3 regions of the Lysobacter yananisis genome follow, and region 1 is predicted to be linked to each of the others. Evidence: riboswitches for the same ligand, from Rfam matches in the RefSeq annotation. Region 1 holds a riboswitch; each other region holds the start of a gene.
The links. Region 1 has a riboswitch for cobalamin ahead of RDV84_RS01755 (ribonucleoside-diphosphate reductase subunit alpha). Riboswitches for the same ligand answer to the same signal wherever they lie in the genome.
Positions count from the first base shown of each region.

Region 2: linked by a shared signal. The riboswitch ahead of btuB (TonB-dependent vitamin B12 receptor) and the one ahead of RDV84_RS01755 (ribonucleoside-diphosphate reductase subunit alpha) in region 1 are both predicted to bind cobalamin.
Region 3: linked by a shared signal. The riboswitch ahead of RDV84_RS03575 (CoA-acylating methylmalonate-semialdehyde dehydrogenase) and the one ahead of RDV84_RS01755 (ribonucleoside-diphosphate reductase subunit alpha) in region 1 are both predicted to bind cobalamin.

Region 1 is NZ_CP133568.1:389,968-397,014, reverse strand. It holds gene RDV84_RS01765 (ribonucleotide-diphosphate reductase subunit beta) at 1-456, opposite strand, end outside; gene RDV84_RS01760 (four helix bundle protein) at 518-871, shown strand; gene RDV84_RS01755 (ribonucleoside-diphosphate reductase subunit alpha) at 916-3,270, opposite strand; cobalamin riboswitch at 3,682-3,992, opposite strand; gene RDV84_RS01750 (DUF2339 domain-containing protein) at 4,116-6,893, shown strand; gene RDV84_RS01745 (DUF3999 domain-containing protein) at 6,890-7,047, shown strand, end outside.
Region 2 is NZ_CP133568.1:671,117-678,163, reverse strand. It holds gene RDV84_RS02935 (hypothetical protein) at 1-768, shown strand, start outside; gene RDV84_RS02930 (hypothetical protein) at 765-1,679, shown strand; gene btuB (TonB-dependent vitamin B12 receptor) at 1,991-3,841, opposite strand; cobalamin riboswitch at 3,979-4,211, opposite strand; gene RDV84_RS02920 (TfoX/Sxy family protein) at 4,403-4,891, opposite strand; gene RDV84_RS02915 (GAF domain-containing protein) at 4,888-5,370, opposite strand; gene bioD (dethiobiotin synthase) at 5,534-6,220, shown strand; gene RDV84_RS02905 (phasin family protein) at 6,455-6,865, opposite strand.
Region 3 is NZ_CP133568.1:824,949-831,995, reverse strand. It holds gene RDV84_RS03590 (response regulator) at 1-356, opposite strand, end outside; gene RDV84_RS03585 (DUF2188 domain-containing protein) at 607-870, shown strand; gene RDV84_RS03580 (M23 family metallopeptidase) at 1,187-2,401, opposite strand; cobalamin riboswitch at 2,781-3,000, shown strand; gene RDV84_RS03575 (CoA-acylating methylmalonate-semialdehyde dehydrogenase) at 3,173-4,687, shown strand; gene RDV84_RS03570 (acyl-CoA dehydrogenase family protein) at 4,699-5,877, shown strand; gene RDV84_RS03565 (enoyl-CoA hydratase) at 5,874-6,668, shown strand; gene RDV84_RS03560 (enoyl-CoA hydratase/isomerase family protein) at 6,665-7,047, shown strand, end outside.

The DNA.
Region 1 (7,047 bases):
CCGGATCGAGGGAATGTTCTCGACCGCGTCGAAGGCCTTGGCGCGCTCGTTCGGGTCGGGCAGGTAGGTGTCGAGCAGGGTCAGGTAGAACTGCACGTGCAGCGCTTCCTCGTACAGCTGCCGCGACAGGTACATGCGCGCTTCCGGCGCGTTGATGTGCTGATACAGGTTCAGCACCAGGTTGTTGGAGACGATGCTGTCGCCGGTGGCGAAGAACGCGACCAGGCGCTCGATCAGATGCCGCTCGGCCGGGCCGAACTTGTGCTTGAGGTCGTTGACGTCCTGGGAGAAATCCACTTCCTCGACGGTCCAGGTGTTGCGGATGGCGTCGCGGTACATCTCGTAGAACTGCGCGTAGCGCATCGGGCGCAGGGTCAGGTCGAAGCCTGGATCGAGCAGCTTAGGAGTGAGCGGAGAGGAGTGAGGAGTGAGCGAGGACATCGCTGACGAGGACATGGGCGGTTTTCCTAATGCAGGTGTGCCGGCGAGCTGAGACCTTGGGGGCAAGGAGGCCGTCGTGCACTACCAAGAAACTGTTGTCTGGAATAAAGCTATTCGACTGGCCGAAAAGGTCTGTCTGGTGTCTCGGCAATTGCCGGCGATGGAGCGATTCGGTATGAGGTCGCAACTCAACAGGGCGGCAATTTCGGTGCCGAGCAATACGGCTGAGGGATGGACTCGCGAATCCAAGCGCGAGAGACGGCAGTTTCTGTCGATCGCGCACGGATCTTTGGCGGAGCTACACACCCAGTTGCTGATTTGCGAGCGGGTAGGCTGGTTGCGAACCGCCGATCTGCCAGAAATAAAATCGCTGATCGACGAGATAAGCCGCATGCTCACCGTCCTGAGAAGAGCAGCCAGGCACCCCTGACCGCCCTTGCTCACTCCTCACTCCTCTCCGCTCACTTCTCGACCTTACTGGCAAGCCTCGCAGGCTTCCGGATTTTCCAGCGAGCAGGCGATCGCGTCGCTCTCGGTGTATTCCGGCTTCGGCGCCACCGGCGCTGCGGCCGGCGCGCTGACCGTTGTCTTGGCGATCTTGGTCGCCGGACGCGAGCGCAGGTAGTACGTGGTCTTCAGGCCCTTCTTCCAGGCGTACATGTACATCGAGCTGAGCTGGCCGATGTTCGGGCTCTCGATGAACAGGTTCAAGGACTGGCTTTGATCGATGAACGCGCCGCGGTCGGCGGCCATGTCGATCAGCGAACGCATCGGCAGTTCCCACGCGGTGCGGTAGACCTGGCGCAGCGATTCGGGGATCTCCGTCACCGCCTGGATCGAGCCTTCGGCCATCTTGATCCGGTCGCGCATTTCCGGCGTCCACATGCCGAGCTTCTTGAGCTCCTCGACCAGGTACTTGTTGACCACCAGGAAGTCGCCCGACAGGGTCTCGCGCTTGAACAGGTTCGACACCTGCGGCTCGATGCACTCGTAGCAGCCGGCGATCGAGGCGATGGTCGCGGTCGGCGCGATCGCCACCAGCAGCGAGTTGCGCAGGCCGTGCTGCTTGATGCGTGCGCGTAGCTCGGTCCAGCGCTCCGGCTGCGACGGTTCCACGCCCCAGGCTTCGAACTGCAGTTCGCCGATGCTGGCGCGGGTGTCTTCGTAGCCGGGGTGCTTGCCGTGCTCCATCGCCAGTTCGTTCGACGCCGACAGGGCGTGGAAGTAGATGGCTTCGGCGATCTCGCGGCCGAGCTTGCGCGCCGGCTCGGAGTCGAACGGCAGGCGCAGCTTGAAGAACACGTCCTGCAGGCCCATCGTGCCGAGGCCGACCGGACGCCAGCGCAGGTTGGCGCGGCGCGCGGTCTCGATCGGGTAGAAGTTCAGGTCGATCACGCGGTCGAGCTGGCGCACGGCCAGGCGCACGGTCTCGGCGAGCTTTTCGAAATCGAACGCGCCCTTGCCATCCTCGAAGATTTCGACGTGGTGCGACAGGTTGATCGAGCCGAGGTTGCACACCGCGGTTTCGTCCTGCGAGGTCACTTCCAGGATCTCGGTGCACAGGTTCGACAGGTGCACCACGTTGCCGTCGCGCAGGGTCTGGTTGCAGGCGCGGTTGGACTTGTCCTTGAAGTTCATCCAGCCGTTGCCGGTCTGCGCCAGGGTGCGCATCATCCGCGCGTAGATGTCGCGCGCCTTGACCTTCTTGACCGCTTGGCCGGCGGCCTCGGCGGCGCGGTAGGCGCGTTCGAACGACTCGCCCCACAGGTCGGTCAGCTGCGGCACCTTGGCCGGGTCGAACAGCGACCAGTCGGCGTCGGCCTCGACCCGGCGCATGAATTCGTCGGGAATCCAGTTGGCGAGGTTGAGGTTGTGGGTGCGGCGCGCTTCGTCGCCGGTGTTGTCGCGCAGTTCCAGGAACTCTTCGATGTCGGCGTGCCACGGCTCCAGGTACACGCAGGCCGCGCCCTTGCGCTTGCCGCCCTGGTTGACCGCGGCGACCGAGGCGTCGAGCGTCTTCAGCCACGGCACGATGCCGTTGCTCAGGCCGTTGGTCGAGCGGATCAGCGAGCCGCGCGCGCGGATGCGGGTGTAGCTCAGGCCGATGCCGCCGCTGAACTTGCTCAGCTTGGCCACGTCCATGTAGCGCTTGTAGATCGCTTCCAGCGAGTCTTCCGGCGAATCCAGCAGGAAGCAGCTCGACAGCTGTTCGTGGGTGGTGCCGGAGTTGAACAGGGTCGGCGAGGACGGGATGTAGTCGAGCTGGGCCATGCGCCGGTACAGCGCCAGCGCGTCGGACACGTCTTCGCTCAGCGCGCAGGCGATGCGCAGGAAGAACTGCTGCGGGGTCTCGATGACGGTGCGCGCGGTCGGGTGGCGCAGCAGGTAGCGGTCGTACAGGGTGCGCAGGCCGAAGTAGTCGAACTTGGCGTCGAGGTTGCGGTCGATCGCGTCGTTGAGCTTGCGCGCGTTGGCCTGGACGAAGTCGAGCAGGCGCTGGTTGATCAGGCCCAGGTCGAAGCCGCGCTGGACCGACTGCGAGAACGCGTGGATCTCGATCCCGGCGACTTCCTTCTCGATCACCCCGGCGAGCAGGCGCGCGGCCAGGCGGCCGTATTCGGGCTCTTCGGCGGTCAGCAGCGCGGCGGTGCGGATCGACAGCTCGTCGAGCTCGCGCGTGGTCGCGCCGTCGTACAGGCCGGAGATGGTGCGGGTGGACACGCGCATCGGGTCGACCGAATACAAGCCTTCGGCGCAGCGGGTCACCGCGCGCACGATCTTGTTGAGGTCGACCGGCTCGCGGCGGCCGCTGCGCTTGGTCACGCTCATCGTCAGGTTCGCGGCCGGCGGGGTCAGCGCGAAGCCGGGCGCGTCTTGTGCGCTGCGTGCCGGTTTGACGTTGGTAGCGGGGGCGGCGGCGGCGTCCGCGGCGGGGGCGACGGACGAATCGGTTTCCAGTGTGGTCATGGCATTGCTCCGGGGCGTGGGTGCACGGTGCGGAGAACGCGGACGCGCCATCGGCAGCGAACCGCATAAAGCGGCGTCGCCGACGGCACGGCCGTGCCCCCGCGGGCGCGGAGCGTCGGAGCGCTGGCTGGGTGTCGCGCGCGCCGGAAGGTTCCGGGCACGGGCCGCTCCGCGCATGGCGCCGAAGCGGTCGGACGCGACGGTGGCCCCGTCGTGCCGCGACACCGGCCGGTCTTCCCCCGAAGACTCCATTGGGCCGGGACCGCGCGGTTGTGCGACGCGCGGCTGTCGGCAGGTCTTCGGGCTCGGGACTCAGAGCCAGAAACAGAGCGGAGAGGAGTGAGGAGCGAGCCGCAGCGATCCGCCTTCGCTCACTCCTCACTCCTCTCCGCTCGTTCCTCGCTTTTGTCCTACTGGGGCCGCTTCCCAGGCGCTTGTCGCGCCCAGTGCCATGGCCCGTTCGTTTCCCATACCGCTGCGGGGCAGCGCCGGCTTCGGCGGCCGCGCGGCGATCCGCGGGCCCTCCCTACCGGCTTCCCTATTCAGCCGGTCTCTCGACCGGCACCGACGGACACAACATAGTGGGGTTCGTCGATTTCGTCAACGCGATATGTGGTGAGTCAGCAAGGTATGCACGGGGTGAAGGACACCCCCGCAAGGTGCCGTGGTTGGTGTAACGTGCCCGCCATAAGGATAGGGGAAACGTGATGGAATCGCTGATTGTCTTGCTGGTCCTCGCGGTCCTGGCGGTACCGGTGCTGCTGGTGGTCGCGCTGGTCCAGCTCGGCTCGCTGCGCGGCCGGGTGAGCGGGCTGGAGCGCGAAGTCGAGCGCCTGCGCCAGTCGGGCGGACCGGCGGGCCACCAGGCGACCCTGGCCGAATCGAGCGCACGCGAGGCCGCGGCGCGGGCGCAGGGCGAGCGCGTTTCGGCGCCTTCCGTCGCCGTCCCGGCCGCCCCCGGCCCTGCGAGCGCGGCACCAGAGCGCCCCGCGGCGACCCCGGCGCAACCGCCGCCGCTGCCCGCGGCTGCGCCGCCCTCGACTTCGGTGCCCCCGACCTCGACGCCCGCCGCGCCGGTGCCGCCGCCGCGCCCGCAGGCGCCGCGCGCGCCGGCTCAGCCGGACGTCGTCACCGTCGCCGCGCGCTGGCTGCGGCGCTGGTTCACCGAGGGCAACGTGCCGGTCAAGGTCGGCATGCTGGTGCTGCTGGCCGGCGTCGCCGCCCTGCTCAAGTACGCCAGCGACCAGGGCTGGATGCGGGTGCCGGTGGAACTGCGCCTGGCCGGCGTCGCCGCCGCGGCGATGGCCGCGCTGGTGTTCGGCTGGCGCCAGCGCGAACGCAAGCGGGTGTTCGCGCTGAGCCTGCAGGGCGGCGCGATCGGCGTGCTGCTGTTGGTGGTGTTCGCCGCGTTCAAGCTCTACGGCATGATCCCGGCCGGCGCCGCGTTCGCGCTGAGCGTGGTGCTGGTGGCCGGCACCGGCGTGCTGTCGGTGAAGCAGAACGCGATGGCGCTGGCGGTGTTCGCGATCCTCGCCGGCTTCCTCGCGCCGATCTGGCTGTCGACCGGCTCGGGCAACCACGTCGCCCTGTTCGGCTACTACGCCGTGCTCAACGCCGGCATCTTCGCCATCGCCTGGTGGCGGCCGTGGCGGGTGCTGAACCTGCTCGGCTTCGCCTTCACCTGGGGCATCGGCACGCTGTGGGGCGTGCTCAAGTACCGGCCGGAGCATTACTCGACCACCGAGCCGTTCCTGCTGCTGTTCTTCGCCTTCTATCTGCTGATCCCGGTGCTGTACGCGCGCCGCCGCGCCGCCGGCCGGCGCGACCTGATCGACGGCTGCCTGGTGTTCGGCACGCCGCTGATCGCCTTCAGCCTGCAGGCCGGGCTGCTGCAAGGCGCGCGCATGCCGCTGGCGTTCTGCGCGCTGGGCCTGGGCGCGCTGTACGCGGCGCTGGCGTGGTGGCTGCGCCGCGACTCGCGCTTCTTCGCGCTGAGCACGCCGTACGCGCTGCTCGGGGTGGGCTTCGCGACCCTGGCGGTGCCGCTGGCGCTCGCCGCCGAGGCCACCGCCTGCGTGTTCGCGCTGGAAGGCGCGGCGTTGGTCTGGCTCGGCCTGCGCCAGCAGCGCCTGCTGCCGCAGCTGACCGGCGCCGGCTTGCAACTGGCCGCGGCGATGGCCTTCGCGATCGGCGCCAGCGACGAGATCTGGGACGCGCGCTGGATCTTCCTCAACGCCAACTTCGCCGGCGCGTTGCTGATCGCGCTGGCCGGCCTGGCCAGCGCCGCCAGCTACCGCCGCAGCGCCGCGGCCGGTGCGCCCGCGGCGCTCGCCGGGCTGTACTACTTGTGGGGCCTGCTGTGGTGGCTGGGCGCGTTCGCCGGTCAGATCGAGGCGTTCGTGCCGTCCGCCGCGCGCGCCAACGCGGGTTTTGCGCTGACGGTGGCGAGCGCCTGGCTGGCCGCGGAAATCTTCGCCCGGCATCCGTGGCGGGCGCTGTCGGCGACCGCGATGCTGGCGCCGGCGGTGGCGGCCCTGTTCGCCTTGTGGCACATCGACGGCCACCTGTGGCCGTTGCGCAACTGGGGCTGGCTGGCGTGGGCGGCGTATGCGCTGCTGGGCTGGCGCCTGCTGCGCGCGTTGCGCGCGAGCGGCAAGGGCGAACTCGCGTTCGCCCATCTGGGCTGGCTGTGGTCGTGGGCGATCCTGCCCGGCGTGTGCCTGCAGCTGTGGCTGCGCGACGACGCCACCGCGTTCGGCTCGGGCTGGCAGTTCGCCGCATTGACCGCGCCGCTGCTGGCGATGGCCGCGGCCTGCCTGTGGCGGCCGGGCCTGATCGAGCGGCCGGTGGCCGAACGCTTCGCGCAGTGGCGCGGCGGGGCGATGGCGGGCTTCGCGTTGGTGCTGGCCTTTGCGACGATCGTGCGCCTGGGCAGCGACGCCGACCCGGCGCCGCTGATGTGGCTGCCGTTGCTCAATCCGCAGGCCCTGATCCAGTGGGGAACCCTGTCGGTGCTCGGCGCCTGGCTGGCTTCGACGCTGGTCCCGGCCGGTCTCGGCCGGCGCCGGGTGCCGCTGCTGGCGTTGGGCGGCTTCGCCCTGGTCACCGTCGAGGTGCTGCGCAGCGCCCACTTCTGGGGCGGCGTGGCCTGGAGCCCGTCGATGTATTCGGCCAGCCTGGTGCAGACCAGCCTGACCGTGACCTGGAGCGTGCTCGGCGTGGCCGGCTGGATCGCCGGCTCGCGCCGCGGCCAGCGCGGGCTGTGGCTGGCCGGCGCGGTGCTGATGGCGGTGGTGCTGGCCAAGCTGGTGCTGATCGACCGCAGCCACCTGGGCAACCTGTTGGGCATCGCCTCGTTCATCGCCTACGGCCTGTTGTGCACGCTGGTCGGCTACTTCGCGCCGGCGCCGCCGTCGCGCGATGCGCAGGCCGATGGCGGCGAACCTCCTTCCGATTCACGCACCGAGCAGGACGCTTCCGCATGAAATCCCGTTCCCTCACGCTGGCGCTGCTGGTTCTCGCCTTGCCGCTGGCCGCGGCGCCGCGCCAGGACTATGCGCGGCAATGGCCGTTGCAACTCAGCCGCGACGACGGCGGCGCGTATCGGGTCGAACTCGATCCGTCCGTGTACGCGCAGGC
Region 2 (7,047 bases), 280 kb from region 1:
TGGCCCGAGGTGGCGTGGAACTTCAGCTCGCTGACCAACACCGGCCTGCCGGTGGAATTCGCCTGGACCTCGCGCGAAGCGGCGGTGCGCTGGACCGCCGAGGTCGCCGAGCCCGAGGCCGACGACGCGACCCGCTTGCAACGCGCCGCGCAGGCGCTGGATTGGGGCGGCGACCTGCGGCCATGGTTCGATCACCAACGCGGCGCGCGGCTGAAGTTCGGCGCCTGGGCCTCGGCGCGGCACGGCGAGGATTTCGCCGCCAAGCTCTACGCCGACCTGCCCGAAGGCCGGCTGCCGCCGCCGTGGCGCGGCCGTCATCGGTTGTTCGATTCGGCCTTGTTGTTCTGGCGCATGTGCGGGATCAATCCCGACGGCAGCGTCGAATGCTATGCGCGCGCCGACGAGCTCGACCTGGCCGCGCTGCGCGCGCTGGCCCGCGTCGCGCTCGGCGACGAGGCGGCGCTGCTGCAGCGCTTGCAGCGCGTGCTGCCGGCCGACGATCTGCCGCGCCCGTCGGGCATCAGCCTGGCGTTGTCGGCGCAGGGCGAGGTGCGCGCGCTGACCTGGTTCACCTTCGCCAAGGCGATCTTCCGCGACGACGCCCAGGTCGAAGCGTGCCTGCGCGCGCAGGGCGAGGGCGCGTCGGCGCAGGTCTACGCCGCGCTCGCCGCCGGCCCGGCCGACGGCCGCTGGCGCCACGGCATGATCGGCGTCGGCGCCGACATCGCCGGCAACGCCTGGGTGCAATGCGGCGTGCGGCCGACATGAGCGCCGCCGCGCCGGTGTGCCCGCCGCGGATCGCGCCCGCGCGCGTCGCCGCGGCCGAAAGGCGGCCTTACTTCATCGCCAGCGACGTGGTCCTGGACGGTCAGCGCCTGCGCGACCGCAACGGCTTCGTCACCGCGCTGGGCGTGCGCGCGCTGCGCCGCGCCCGCCTGCCGGTGCCGGCGGCGATGCTCGACGCGCTGCAACAGTGCCGTTCCGCGCGCGGCGGTTTCCGTTTCTGGCCCGAACGCGCGCATCCCGATTGGGCGCCACGCCTGCCCGACGATGCCGACGACACCGCGATCATGCTGCTGGAACTGCTGCGCGCGGGCCGGATAAGCCATGCCGACGCGCACCGCACCGCCTGCTTGGCGATCGCCCGCCGCCGCATCGCCCAGTTGCCGCTGCTGCGCCCGCCGTGGCTGCGCATCGGCGTGTTCGCGACCTGGAGCCGCGACGGCATCCGCCGCGATCTCGTCGACTGCACCGCGACCGCCAACGTGCTGGCCTTGTTCGCGCACTTGCGGCTCGCCCACCTGCCCGGCGTGCGCGAGGCCGCCGACATGCTCGCCGCCGCGCTGCGCTGGGCCGGCGACGACGAACTGCGCGCGGCCAGCCTGTCGCCGTTCTATCCCGACCCGGCCGAATTCGTCCTCGCGCTGGAGCACGCCGCCGAATGCGGCGCGCCCACGGCGGACGAACTGCATCGTCTCGCCGCGGCGACCGCATGGGGGCGCGACGCATCGGCGCGCAGCGAGCGCCCCGACCACGCGGTTTGCGGCAGCCCCTACGGCATGGCGGCGTGGCGTTCGCCCGAACTGGCGCGGCTGCGCGCGTGGGCGCGACGCAGCGGCGCGATGCGCCATCGCGATCTGCAGGCCGAGCTGGACGAGCAGATCACGGCGATGGCCTGAACCTCGCCCGCGCTTTTCGCTTGGGTCGAGTTCGCAGCGACCGGCAGCCCCGCGGTCGCGGCTTGCGCCGCTCCTACAGAGTCGCTTGCGCCGTGGCGTCGAAGGCCCCCTGTAGGAGCGGCGCAAGCCGCGACCGCGCCACATCGATTACAACGAACCGTCCATCGCGGCCGCGCCCGACCCGGCGCCACACACCGCTCCCGCAGGCGCGAAACCGCGCCGCCCATCGCATCGGCAAAAAAGAAGCCCGGCCTAAGCCGGGCTCCGTTCTCATCGCTCAAGGCCGAACCGGCCCCGGCCACGCCCCGCGATCAGGGCTTGGGCGCGTAACGCAGGGTCACGAACCACTCGCGGCCCGGCTGGTTGTAGTACGACACGGTCTCGTACTCGCGGTCGAACACATTGGCCACCCGCGCCTGCAGGCTCAGCGCATCGGTGAACGCGTACTCCGCGCGCAGGTCGAACGTGCCGTAGCCGCCGAGGCGGTTGCTGTTGGCGACGTCGTCGTAGCGCGAGCCGTAACCCACCGCGGTGGCGCCGACGCGGAACTTGCCGAAGGCGCGGTCCAGGTCGATGCGCGCGCTGTGCTTGGCGCGGCGCGGCAGGTCGTTGCCGCGGTAGAAGCCGACCCGGTTCTCGGTGTCGAGCCAGCTCGCGCTCGCCGCCAGCGTCCACTCGGCGAAGGTGGTGTCGATGCCGATCTCGGCGCCGCGCATGCGCGCGCGTTCGATGTTGTTGGGCAGGTTGATCGCCGAGTCGAAGGTGATCAGCTCGTCCACGCGGGTGTCGAAACCGTCGATGCGCGCGTTGAAGTTCTCGCCGCGGTAGGCCAGGCCCAGTTCCCAGGTCTTGGACTCTTCCGGCTTGAGGTTGTGGTTGCCGAAGAACGGGTAGTACAGCTCGTTGAAGGTCGGCGCCTTGAACGCGGTGCCGTAGCCGACGGTGACGCGCCAGTGGTCGGCGAAGTTCAGGCCCCACGCGGCGCCGCCGGTGGTGTGGCCGCCGAACTGCTCGTTGTCGTCGCGGCGCACGCTGGCTTCGAACGACTGGTTGCCGAAGCGGCCCTGGTACTGGACGAAACCGGCCTTGTTGTCGCGCGAACGCTCGTCGTAGGTGGTGTCGCTGCGCACTTCGTCGCGCAGCCAATCGAAGCCCGCGCTCAGCACGTGGCCGTCGAAGAGGTTGAAATCTGCCTGCAAGGTCGCGCTGTCGCGGTTGGTGCTGAAGTACCCCATCGGCACCGCGCCGAGGAAGTTGTCGGAGCTGTCGACATTGCGCCCGCCGGTCAGCTGCACGTGCACGCGCTCGCTCGGCCGCCAGTCGATCTTGCCGCCGATCACCTGCTGCACGGTCTCGGAATAGTTGACGAAGCTGCCGTCGTAATCGTTCTGCCCTTCGGCGCGCAGCGCCTGGCCTTCCACGCTCCACTGCTCGTTGATCTCGACGCCGCCGCGCAGCGACAGCGCGTGGCTCTCGTAGCCGTCGCGGTCGGGCTCGTCGGTGAAGCAGCCGGCGAACACCGGGAAGCCGGCGCCGCGGCAGGCGTTGATGCCCTGGGTCTTGCGGAAGCTGTAATCGGCGCCGAACCAGCCGCGGCCGCCGCGGCCGCCGAAGCCGGTGCCGAACTCGACCGTGCCGTTGCTGCCGCCGCCGGCGTGCACGCGCGGGGCGAAGCCCTGGCGCTCGCGGCGGGTGAACACCTGGATCACGCCGCCGATGGCGTCGGCGCCGTACAGGCTCGAACGCGGGCCGCGCACGATCTCGATCCGGTCGATCAACTCCAGCGGCAGGTCCTGCAGCGAGGCCAGGCCCGAGGTCGGCGAACCGATGCGGAGGCCGTCGACCAGCACCAGCACGTGGTCGGATTCGCTGCCGCGCAGGAACAGCGTGGTCAGCTTGCCGGCGCCGCCCTGGTTGGCGATGGTGATGCCGGCGCGGCCGCGCAGCAGGTCGTTGAGGTCGCGCGCCTGGCTGCGCTCGATGTCGGCGCGGTCGAGCACGTCGACCGGGGTCAGCAGGTCGTTGACGCTGACCGCGGTGCGGTTGGCGGTGACCACGACCTGATCCAGGTCGGTGGGCGCACCGGCGGGCGCGGCGACGGCGGCCGCCGGCAGCGCGAGGGCGCCGGCGATGGCGAGGGACAGCAACTGGTAACGACGCATTGAAGCACTCCTGCGCGCGCGATCCTGCGCGCACGACGAACGGCGAAGGGCGGCGGCGGGGGAGGGCGAACGCAGGCGAGCCGGCGCGAAGGCGCGGCGACCGCCGCGATGCCCTCCGCATCGCAACCTGTGGGGGCTTCGGGGCCGGTCTCCGGACTTGCGGGCCGAACCGGCGGACCGGTTCCGGCGCGGCGCCTTCCCATGCCGGTGGCGCGAGGCCGGTGGCACAGTGGCGGTTGCCGCGCTGTCGACGCGCTTACCGTTGCGGGGGCAGTGCCGGACTGGCCGCGGCCGGATCGCAGATCCGCGCCGCCGGGCGTCACCGGCTTCCCGTTTCAACCCGGCGGCCTGGCCGCGGGGTCACCTCGAAGCGGGGCGCAGTGTACGCGAACCCGGCGCCGCCTGCCTGACCGGTCGGAGCCGCCCTAGGCCGCTGCAGGAGCGGCGCGAGGTGCGACCGCGCGGCGATCGCTCGCGTTACTGCTTTCGACGTGGCTGGGTTGCCGCGGTCGCGGCTTGCGCCGCTCCTGCAGGACGCGGGCGCAGCCGTGCGGCACCGGCTCAGTCGTGCCGGCCGCCCTCGTCGCGACCGTTGTCGCCGGCCGCGCCGTCGTCGTCGCGCTCGTCGCCGGCGCGTTCGTCGCCGGCGCCATCGCCATCCCCGCCGTGGCCGCCTTCCTCGCGGCCCGCGCCGAAGCCGCCGAAGCCGCCGAAGCCGCCGTCCTCATGGCGATCTTCGTTATGCACCGTCGTGCGCACCGGCGCGGCGGCCGGCTTGTTGCGCGGCGCCGGCAGCAGCGCGGTGGCCGCCTCGGCGGCCAGGATCAGCTCCTGGCGGCGCTCGTCGGGAATCTCCTGCCAATGGCAGTCCAGCAGCGCGCCTTCGATCGCGTAGAGCAGGTTCAAGGTCGGCTTGAAGCCGGCGCGCTTGACCCGCATGAACGCCTCGACCGTGCCGATCGCGGCGACGTCCTCGTGCGTGCGCAGCCCCACCTGGCGCAGCCAGGCCGCGCTCTTGGGGCCGATGTTGCGCATCTTGGTTCCGCTCATGCCAGCGACTCCACATACACCTGGGCCAAGGCTTCCAGGCCGGCCTGATCGTCGGCGTCGAAGCGGTCCGGGATCGGGCTGTCCAGGTCGAACACGCCGATCAGTTCGGCGCCGCGGGTCAGCGGCACCACCACTTCCGAGCGCGAGGCCGCGTCGCAGGCGATGTGGCCGGGGAACGCGTGCACGTCGGCCACGCGCTGGGTCTGGCGGCGGGTGGCGGCTGCGCCGCACACGCCCTTGTCGAGCGGAATGCGCACGCAGGCCGGCAGCCCTTGGAACGGGCCGACCACCAGTTCGGTGCCGTCGAAGAAATAGAAACCGACCCAATTGAGCTGCGGCAGGGCCTGGTTGACCAGCGCCGACAGATTGGCGGCGTTGGCGATGCGGTCGCGCTCGCCGTCGAGCAGGGCGCGGGCCTGGTCGACCAATTGGGCGTATTGCTCGGACTTTTGGCCCGAAAGTGTGGAGGCAGTAAACATCTTCGGAGTGTAACAGCGGCGTCCGCTGCGACTACCATGCCCACCGGGCGGCGCCGGGAAAGCGCGAGATCAGTCACAGGCGCCGCCGCCCCTTCCGACAAGCGCGCCGTCGGCCGCGCGGTCCCGTCCGCGCGCCGGGCGGCCCCAGCCGCGAGACTCCCGCATGACTTCTGCCCGCCGGCTCCCCGGCCTGTTCGTCACCGGCACCGATACCGGCATCGGCAAGTCGGTCGCCAGCGCCGCCCTGTTGCACGCCCTGCGCGCCGGCGGCGCGCGCGCGGTCGGCATGAAGCCGGTCGCCAGCGGCTGCGAGCCCGGCCCGGACGGCTGGCGCAACGAGGACGCGTTGCTGCTGCAGGCCGCCAGCGATCCGCGGCCGCGCTACGAAGACGTCAACCCGTACGCCCTGCCGCAGCCGCTGGCGCCGGAGATCGCCGCGGCCGAAGCCGGCGTCGAGATCGCGCTGGGTCCGATCCTGGCCGCGCACGCGCGGCTGGCCGCCCAGGCCGACACCGTGGTGGTCGAGGGCGTCGGCGGCTGGGCCGCGCCGGTCAGCGCTCAGCTCGACCAGATCGACCTGGTGCGCGCGCTGAAACTGCCGGTGGTGCTGGTGGTCGGCCTGCGCCTGGGCGCGATCAACCACGCCCGGCTGAGCGCGCGCGCGATCCAGGCCGACGGAGCCGAGCTGATCGGTTGGATCGCCAATGGCATCGACCCGCACATGGCGCGCGCCGACGAGAACTTCGAGATCCTGCGCCGGCGCCTGCCGGCGCCGTGCTGGGGCCGGCTGCCGCATGCGGCGCAGCCCGCCCCGGCGACCCTGGCCGGTGCATTGCGCCCGGTCTTCTGAATCCCGAACTCCTCCTGTAGGAGCGGCGCAAGCCGCGACCGCGGAGTTTCCGCTCGCGTCGCAGATACCGCCGCAGTCGCGTTGCCGCAGTCGCGGCTGGCGCCGCCCCTACCGGGCGCTTCCGATCCTCCGGCCGGGGCCTGCGCACCGTGCAAACGAAAAAACCCGACAGCTCGCGCTGCCGGGTTTCTTCATCGCATCGGGCCGCCGGGAGAGAGGCGGCGGCCGCGAGGCTTACTTGGCGGCCGGAGCGGCGGCCTTGGCCGCGGCCTTGGTGGCCTTCTCGACGTTGGCCTGGGTCGCCTTGGCGGCGGTCTCGACCTGCGACTTGGCCAGCTCGGCGATCGCTTCGTTGGTCTTCAGGGTGCGGCCGAAGGCTTCCTGGCCGGTGCTGACGGCGCGCTCGACGTTCTCGCGAGCCACCTGCACGCCCTTCGGGAACAGGGTCTTGAGGGCGTCGAAGTCGCGGGCCTCGGCGGCTTCGCCGAAGAAGGCGAAGGTGGCGTTGACGCGGTCTTCGATCGCGGCGATCTGCAGGCCGAACACGGCCTCGGCGTTGTCGAGGGCCAGGCGGTTGACCTGAGCGGCCGTGTCCGCGAACTGGCGCGTGGCGGCGGCGAACTGTTCGTTGAACTGCTGGTACATGGCTTAGCTCCTGAAAAGGTGGCCCAGACGGAGGGCGACTGGATTGTGCGATGCAGCATAGACCGGCTTTTGTTGCGCCGCAACATGGTGCCGACCAGCGGTCCTGAATCGTTCAGAAAACCTGCCGGTTCAGTCAGTTACGGGGTTGCTACCTGAATAGGCAAAGCGGCTTCGCTGCGCGG
Region 3 (7,047 bases), 430 kb from region 1:
CGGCCCGCGGCGACTTCGCGCAGCGCGCGCACCACCACCGCGGCGTCGCGGGTCTTGGACACGTAGCCCAGCGCGCCGGCGGCGAGCAGGCGGCGCGGCATCGGCCCGTCGCCGACCACCGACACGATCAGGATGCGCAGCGCGGGATCGTGCCGCAGCAGCCGCTGCACCAGGCCCAGGCCGTCGTCGTCGGGCAGGTTGAAGCCGCACAAGGCCACGTCCGCCGCGGACTGGTCCAATCGCTGGACCGCCTCGTGCGGATCGCCGGCTTCGCCGACCACGTCGATGTCGCTGTGCGCGCCCAGGATCCAGCGCAGTCCGTGACGGACCAATGGCTGGTCATCGACGATGAACACCCGGATCATTTCCTTATCGCTCCGTAGATGATGCGAGCGAATGTCCAGGCCGTTTCCGAGGTCCGCAACTCGCCCGCGGGCAAAGTGCGGTGCGCCGACGCGAACGTCGGCGGATGACTACGTTACGTAACCGGGTGTCTACGCTTGTGTAGACGCATGCCGACGGTGAATCGGGGTTTTCCTACATTCATCACGTTTGGGCTTTGTTAGCGTGGCGCCACCCCGCATCGCCGGACCGCATGGAGTGCCGATGTCCACGCTGGTGACGATCTACGAAGTCGTATCCCACGCGCAGCGGTTCTGGCGCCTGCGCATCAACGGTTCGCAAGAGATCGCGTTCCCCACCCGCGACATCGCCAGCGCCGCGGCGCGGGTGCGCGCGCGCCGGCAGAACCAGGACACCGGCGGCCACACCGAGGTCTGGGTGCAGCGCCTGGACGGGCGCATGGACCGCGAAGCGGTGTTCCTCGGCGGCACGGCCGGCGCGATGTGCGCGGAGTGGCGGCGGCAGTGAGGCCGCGGCGGTAGCGACCGCGCCAAGCGTCGCGGACGAGGGTAGGGCCGCGTGCGTTCACGCGATCAACCTTGCGCGGCCGAGCGCTTGCAACGGCCGCGTCGCTGGTTCGGATCGCGCGGAAGGATCGCCGCCGGCCCAGCCATCGCACCGTCGAAGCGCAAGCGCGCATCGGGCGCTGGCGCGCCGCGACGGCGGCGCACGCGAACGCAAGCGCTGCTCGTACCCCGCCGCGGCGATGCGTGCGGCTATCGCCGCCGCACCGCCGACGGCCCGGCACCGCCACCGGCGGCGCCGAGCCTGGGACTCCCCGGGGTCAGGGCGACAAGGTGAAGTTCTTGCTGTAGGTCGTGCCGTTGTAGGCGACCTCGAAGCGCCAGACGCCCGCCGGCCCGCTCGGCGCGAAACTGCTCCAGGTCCAGTTCCACCACGACGAGGCGTAATGCGGCGCCGGGCCGTTGTGCGTCCACGAGGCGAACACCGTGCCGTTCGGCCGCAGGATCCGGTACTGGCTCTGCTGGCCGTTGAGCTGGTCGCGGTAGAACGCGCTGAACGAGGCCTGCTGGCCGTAGCGCAGCGCGGTGTTCTCGTTCGGACTCTCCGCGTTCGGGCACGACGCGAACGCCGGTTGGGCGTTGCCGACGATCAGCTTGTTGATCGCCGAGTCGTAGTACGGCCGCTGCGCGGCCCAGGCCGAAGACAGATTCAGGCCGTTGCACGAGCCGGCGTAAGGATCGATGAGGTTGGCGTTGGCGTCGTAGACCTCGAAGTGCAGGTGCGGCTCGGTCGAACTGCCGGAACTGCCGACGATGCCGAGGTACTCGCCCTGCGCCACGCTCGCGCCGACGCCCTTGGCGGTGACCGAGCCGTTCTTCATGTGGCCGTACCAGGCGACCGAGCCGTCGGCGTGCTGGACGTAGACGGCGTTCCAGTTGTTGTTGTTGACCGAACAACTGCGGTCGAAATTGCCGTCGTAGCGGCCGACGATGGTGCCCGCCGCCGCGGCGATCACCTTCACCTGATTGTTGTCCATCTTGTACCAGGAGAACGGCCACAGGTAATAGTCGGTGCCGCGATGGCCGTCGTAGCTGCGCGCGCCGCAGCTGTAGTCGAGGACCTGGCCGGCGCCGGCCTGGTCGACGTAGTTCGAGATCGCGTGATAGCCCGGATCGGCCAGGCCGTTGTTGAGCGCCAGCGGCCAGGCGAAACCGCCGAGCGAACGCGCCGAGGATCGCGGCGCGGCGGCGAGCTTGAGCTTGCGCGCGTTGTCGCGGATGTCGTTCCAGGCGCGCTGGCGGAACTGCGGCGACAGATGCTCGCCGTGTTCGGCCACCGCATAAGCGCCGCCGGCGCTGGCATTGGGCGCCGTGCCGCTTACATCGCGCGGCGCGGCGTCGTCGGCTGCCGACGCCGGGAGCGACGAAGCGGCGAGCGCGAGGGCCAGGCACAGCGCCGGCGCGCCGCGCGCGCGGCGGGCATTCGCGTTGTTCGAGGCGCGGTGGTGTTCGGGCATGCGGTTCTTCCTGAGCATGTGGTTCTCCTTGAGCAGGCCGCGACGCGGCGTGATTCGCGCTGTGGGCCGGCGGCGCGCGGACGAGCGCGGACGTCCCGGTGTTGCCTGCAATCAGGCCGCCTGAGGCCCTTATACGCGCCTTCGCGCGCAGCCGGGCGCGGCGTCGATCCCGCCGATCGGCCAAGTCGCGGCGGCGGTGCGATGTGCAATTCAGGTGGATGAAATGGCGCTCGCCGGGCGCGCGGTTCATCGCGTCGCGAACGCGCATTCGCCGTGTCGCAGCGCCGCGCGCGTCGGTCGCGGCGCGATGCCCGCCGCGCGTCGCCGACGGCGCGAACGAAGGCGCCGGCCGGCGACCATACCGCGGCGCAGCTTGTGGCTGTCGCCGCCGAACCACTACACTGCGCGCGCCACAGGTGTCCTGCCGCCCGCTCCAGCGAGCGCGCAGGGTGAAACGGGAAGCCGGTGCGGACGCGAGTCCCATTCCGGCACTGCCCCCGCAACGGTAGGCGAGTTACAGCCGGCATCGGCCACTGCGCGAACGCGCGGGAAGGCGCCGGCGGGACGCATCCGCGTCGCTCGCGAGTCCGGAGACCGGCCTGTGGCGGACGTCGGGACGGCGCACGCGGCTTTGCCGCGGCCCGCGCCGCGGCGTTCTCCTCGGGCGTTGCGGCGGGCGACCTGACGAGCGGATGCGGTGCGGCGCGCGTGCGCCCGCCTTTCGCCCGGTCTTCGTTCGCGCAGCGCCTGCCTTCGCGGGTGTGCGATCCGGAGACCAACATGAACGACATGCACGCAGTCGCGACCGACGTCGCGACCGTCAAGCTGCTGATCGACGGCGAGTTCGTCGAATCCTCCACCGCGCACTGGCGCGACGTGGTCAATCCCGCCACCCAGGCCGTGCTTGCGCGCGTGCCGATGGCGACGCCGGCGGAAATCGACGCCGCCGTCGCCGCCGCGCAGCGCGCGTTCAAGACCTGGCGCAAGACGCCGATCGGCGCGCGCGCGCGGATCTTCCTCAAGTACCAGCAGCTGATCCGCGAGCACATGGGCGAACTGGCGGCGATCCTCACCGCCGAACAGGGCAAGACCCTGCCCGACGCGGAAGGCGATGTGTTCCGCGGCCTGGAAGTGGTCGAGCACGCCGCGGCGATCGGCAACCTGCAGCTGGGCGAACTGGCCAACAACGTCGCCGGCGGCGTCGACACCTACACCCTGCTGCAGCCGTTGGGCGTGTGCGCCGGCATCACCCCGTTCAACTTCCCGGCGATGATCCCGCTGTGGATGTTCCCGATGGCCATCGCCACCGGCAACACCTTCGTGCTCAAGCCGTCCGAGCAGGACCCGCTGGTGACCATGCGCCTGTGCGAGCTGGCGTTGCAGGCGGGCATTCCCAAGGGCGTGCTCAACGTCGTCCACGGCGGCGAAACCGCGGTCAATGCGATCTGCGACCACCCCGACATCAAGGCGGTGTCGTTCGTGGGTTCGACCAAGGTCGGCACCCACGTCTACCAGCGCGCCTCGCTCGCCGGCAAGCGCGTGCAATGCATGATGGGCGCGAAGAACCACGCGGTGGTGCTGCCCGACGCGAACAAGGAGCAGACGCTCAACGCGCTCGCCGGCGCCGCGTTCGGCGCGGCCGGGCAGCGCTGCATGGCGGCCTCGACCGCGGTGCTGGTCGGCGCGGCCAACGACTGGATCGCCGACCTGGTGGCCAAGGCGAAGACGCTCAAGGTCAACGCCGGCACCGAGGCCGGCACCGACGTCGGCCCGGTGATCTCCTGCGCCGCGCGCGAGCGGGTGGAGGGCCTGATCGCCTCCGGCGTCGAGCAGGGCGCCACGCTCGAACTCGACGGTCGCGCGCCGGCGGTGCCGGGTTACGAACGCGGCAACTTCGTCGGTCCGACGATCTTCTCCGGCGCGGCGCCCGGCATGCGCATCTACGACGAGGAAATCTTCGGCCCGGTGCTGGTGATCCTGCGCGCGGAGACGCTGGACGAGGCGATCGAACTGGTCAACGCCAATCCCAACGGCAACGGCACCGCGATCTTCACCCAGTCCGGCGCGGCCGCGCGGCGTTTCCAGGAGGACATCGATGTCGGCCAGGTCGGCATCAACGTGCCGATCCCGGTGCCGGTGCCGCTGTTCTCCTTCAGCGGCTCGCGCGCGTCCAAGCTCGGCGACCTCGGCCCCTACGGCAAACAGGCCGTGACCTTCTACACCCAGACCAAGACGGTCACCGCGCGCTGGTTCGACGACGACACGCTGGGCCACGGCGTCAACACCACGATCAGCCTCAAGTGATGGCCGCGGTCATGGACTGGCAGGTTCATCCGGCCGCGCCGACCGGGCTCAGCGAAGAACAGGCGGCCTACCGCGAGGCCGCGCGCGATTTCGCCCGCGCCGAACTCGCGCCGCATGCGGCGCACTGGGACGCGCACAGCGTGTTTCCGCGCGAAGCCATCGCCCAGGCCGGCGAACTGGGCTTCTGCGGCTTGTACGTGGACGAGGCGGCCGGCGGCTCCGGCCTGACCCGGCTCGACGCGGCGATCGTGTTCGAGGAACTGGCCGCGGCCGATCCCTCCACCGCCGCCTTCATCAGCATCCACAACATGGCCACCTGGATGTTCGCCGCGCACGCCGCCCCGGCGCTGCGCGCGCGCTGGGGCGCGGAACTGGCCAGCGGGCGCAAGCTGGCTTCGTACTGCCTGACCGAGCCCGGCGCGGGTTCGGACGCGGCCTCGCTGCGCACGCGCGCGCGGCGCGACGGCGGCGACTACGTCATCGACGGCGCCAAGGCCTTCATCTCCGGCGCCGGCTCGACCGACCTGCTGGTGGTGATGGCGCGCACCGGCGGCGACGGCGCGCGCGGCATCAGCGCGTTCGCGGTGCCGGCCGACGCGGCCGGCATCGTCTACGGGCGCAAGGAAGAGAAGATGGGCTGGAACAGCCAGCCCACCCGCGGCATTTCGTTCGAAGGCGTACGCGTGCCGGCCGACCACCTGCTCGGCGCGGAAGGCGACGGCTTCAAGATCGCGATGAAGGGCCTCGACGGCGGCCGCCTCAACATCGCCAGCTGCTCGCTCGGCGCGGCCCAGGGCGCGCTCGACGCGGCCCGGCGCTACATGGGCGAGCGCCGCCAGTTCGGCAAGAAACTGGCCGAATTCCAGGCGCTGCAGTTCAAGCTCGCCGACATGGCCACGCAGCTGGTGGCGGCGCGGCAGATGGTCCACACCGCCGCGCGCAAGGTCGATGCCGGCGCCGGCGACGCCACCGTGTGGTGCGCGATGGCCAAGCGCTTCGCCACCGACGCGGGCTTTTCGATCTGCAACGAAGCGCTGCAGATCCACGGCGGCTACGGCTACATCCGCGAGTACCCGATCGAGCGGCTGATGCGCGACTGCCGCGTGCACCAGATCCTGGAAGGCACCAACGAGATCATGCGCGTGATCATCGCGCGCCACCTGCTCAACAGCGAAGAGGAATTGCGATGAGTTCGACCGCCAAGACCCATGCGGGGCTGCAGCTGCGCATCGACGGCCACACCGCGGTGGTGACGTTGAGCAACCCGCCGGCCAACACCTGGACCCGCGACAGCCTGGCCGCGCTGCGCGACCTGGTCCGCGACCTCGACGCCGACCGCGAGGTCTACGCGCTGGTGATCGTCGGCGAAGGCGAGAAGTTCTTCAGCGCCGGCGCCGACCTCAAGCAGTTCGCCGGCGGCGACAAGGCGCTGGCGCGCGAGGCCGCGCGCCGCTTCGGCGAGGCCTTCGAGACGCTCAGTGCGTTCCGCGGCGTGTCGATCGCCGCGATCAACGGCTACGCCATGGGCGGCGGCCTGGAATGCGCGCTGGCCTGCGACCTGCGCGTCGCCGAGGAACAGGCGCAGCTGGCGCTGCCGGAGGCCACCGTCGGCCTGCTGCCCTGCGCCGGCGGCACCCAGAACCTGCCGCGGCTGGTCGGCGAGGGCTGGGCCAAGCGCATGATCCTGCTCGGCGAACGCATCGACGCGGCGACCGCGCTGCGCATCGGCCTGGTCGAGGAGGTGGTGCCCAAGGGCCAGGCGCTGGCGCGCGCGCTGGAATGGGCGAAGCAGGCCGAAAAGCAGAGCCCGACCAGCGTGGCCGCGTGCAAGGCGCTGGTCCAGGCCACCCGCAGCCAGCCGCACGCGACCGCGTTGGTGCGCGAGCGCGAGGCCTTCGTCGATCTGTTCGACAGCGCCGATCAGGTCGAGGGCGTGGCCGCGTTCCTGGAAAAGCGCGCGCCGCAATGGAAGAACGCATGAACGCGCATCTCAAGGACGCGGACGCGCGGGGTTCGGCGCAGGACTCGGCGCAGCCGGCGCCGGTGCTGTTCGAAGAGCGCCAGGGTGCGCACGGCCGCATCGGCATCGCCACGCTCAACGCGCCGGCCACGCTCAACGGCCTGTCGCTGGAGATGGCGCGCCTGCTCGACGCGCAGTTGCAGCGCTGGGCGCAGGACCCGGCGCTGGCGATGGTGTGGCTGCAGGGCGCGGGCGAGAAGGCGTTTTGCGCCGGCGGCGACCTGCACGGGCTGTACCGCGGCATGCGCGAGCAACGCGCGCGCGGCCGCTGGGACGGCGACGACTTCGCCGACCCGCGCGGCAACGTCCACGCCGAGGCCTTCTTCGAAACCGAGTACCG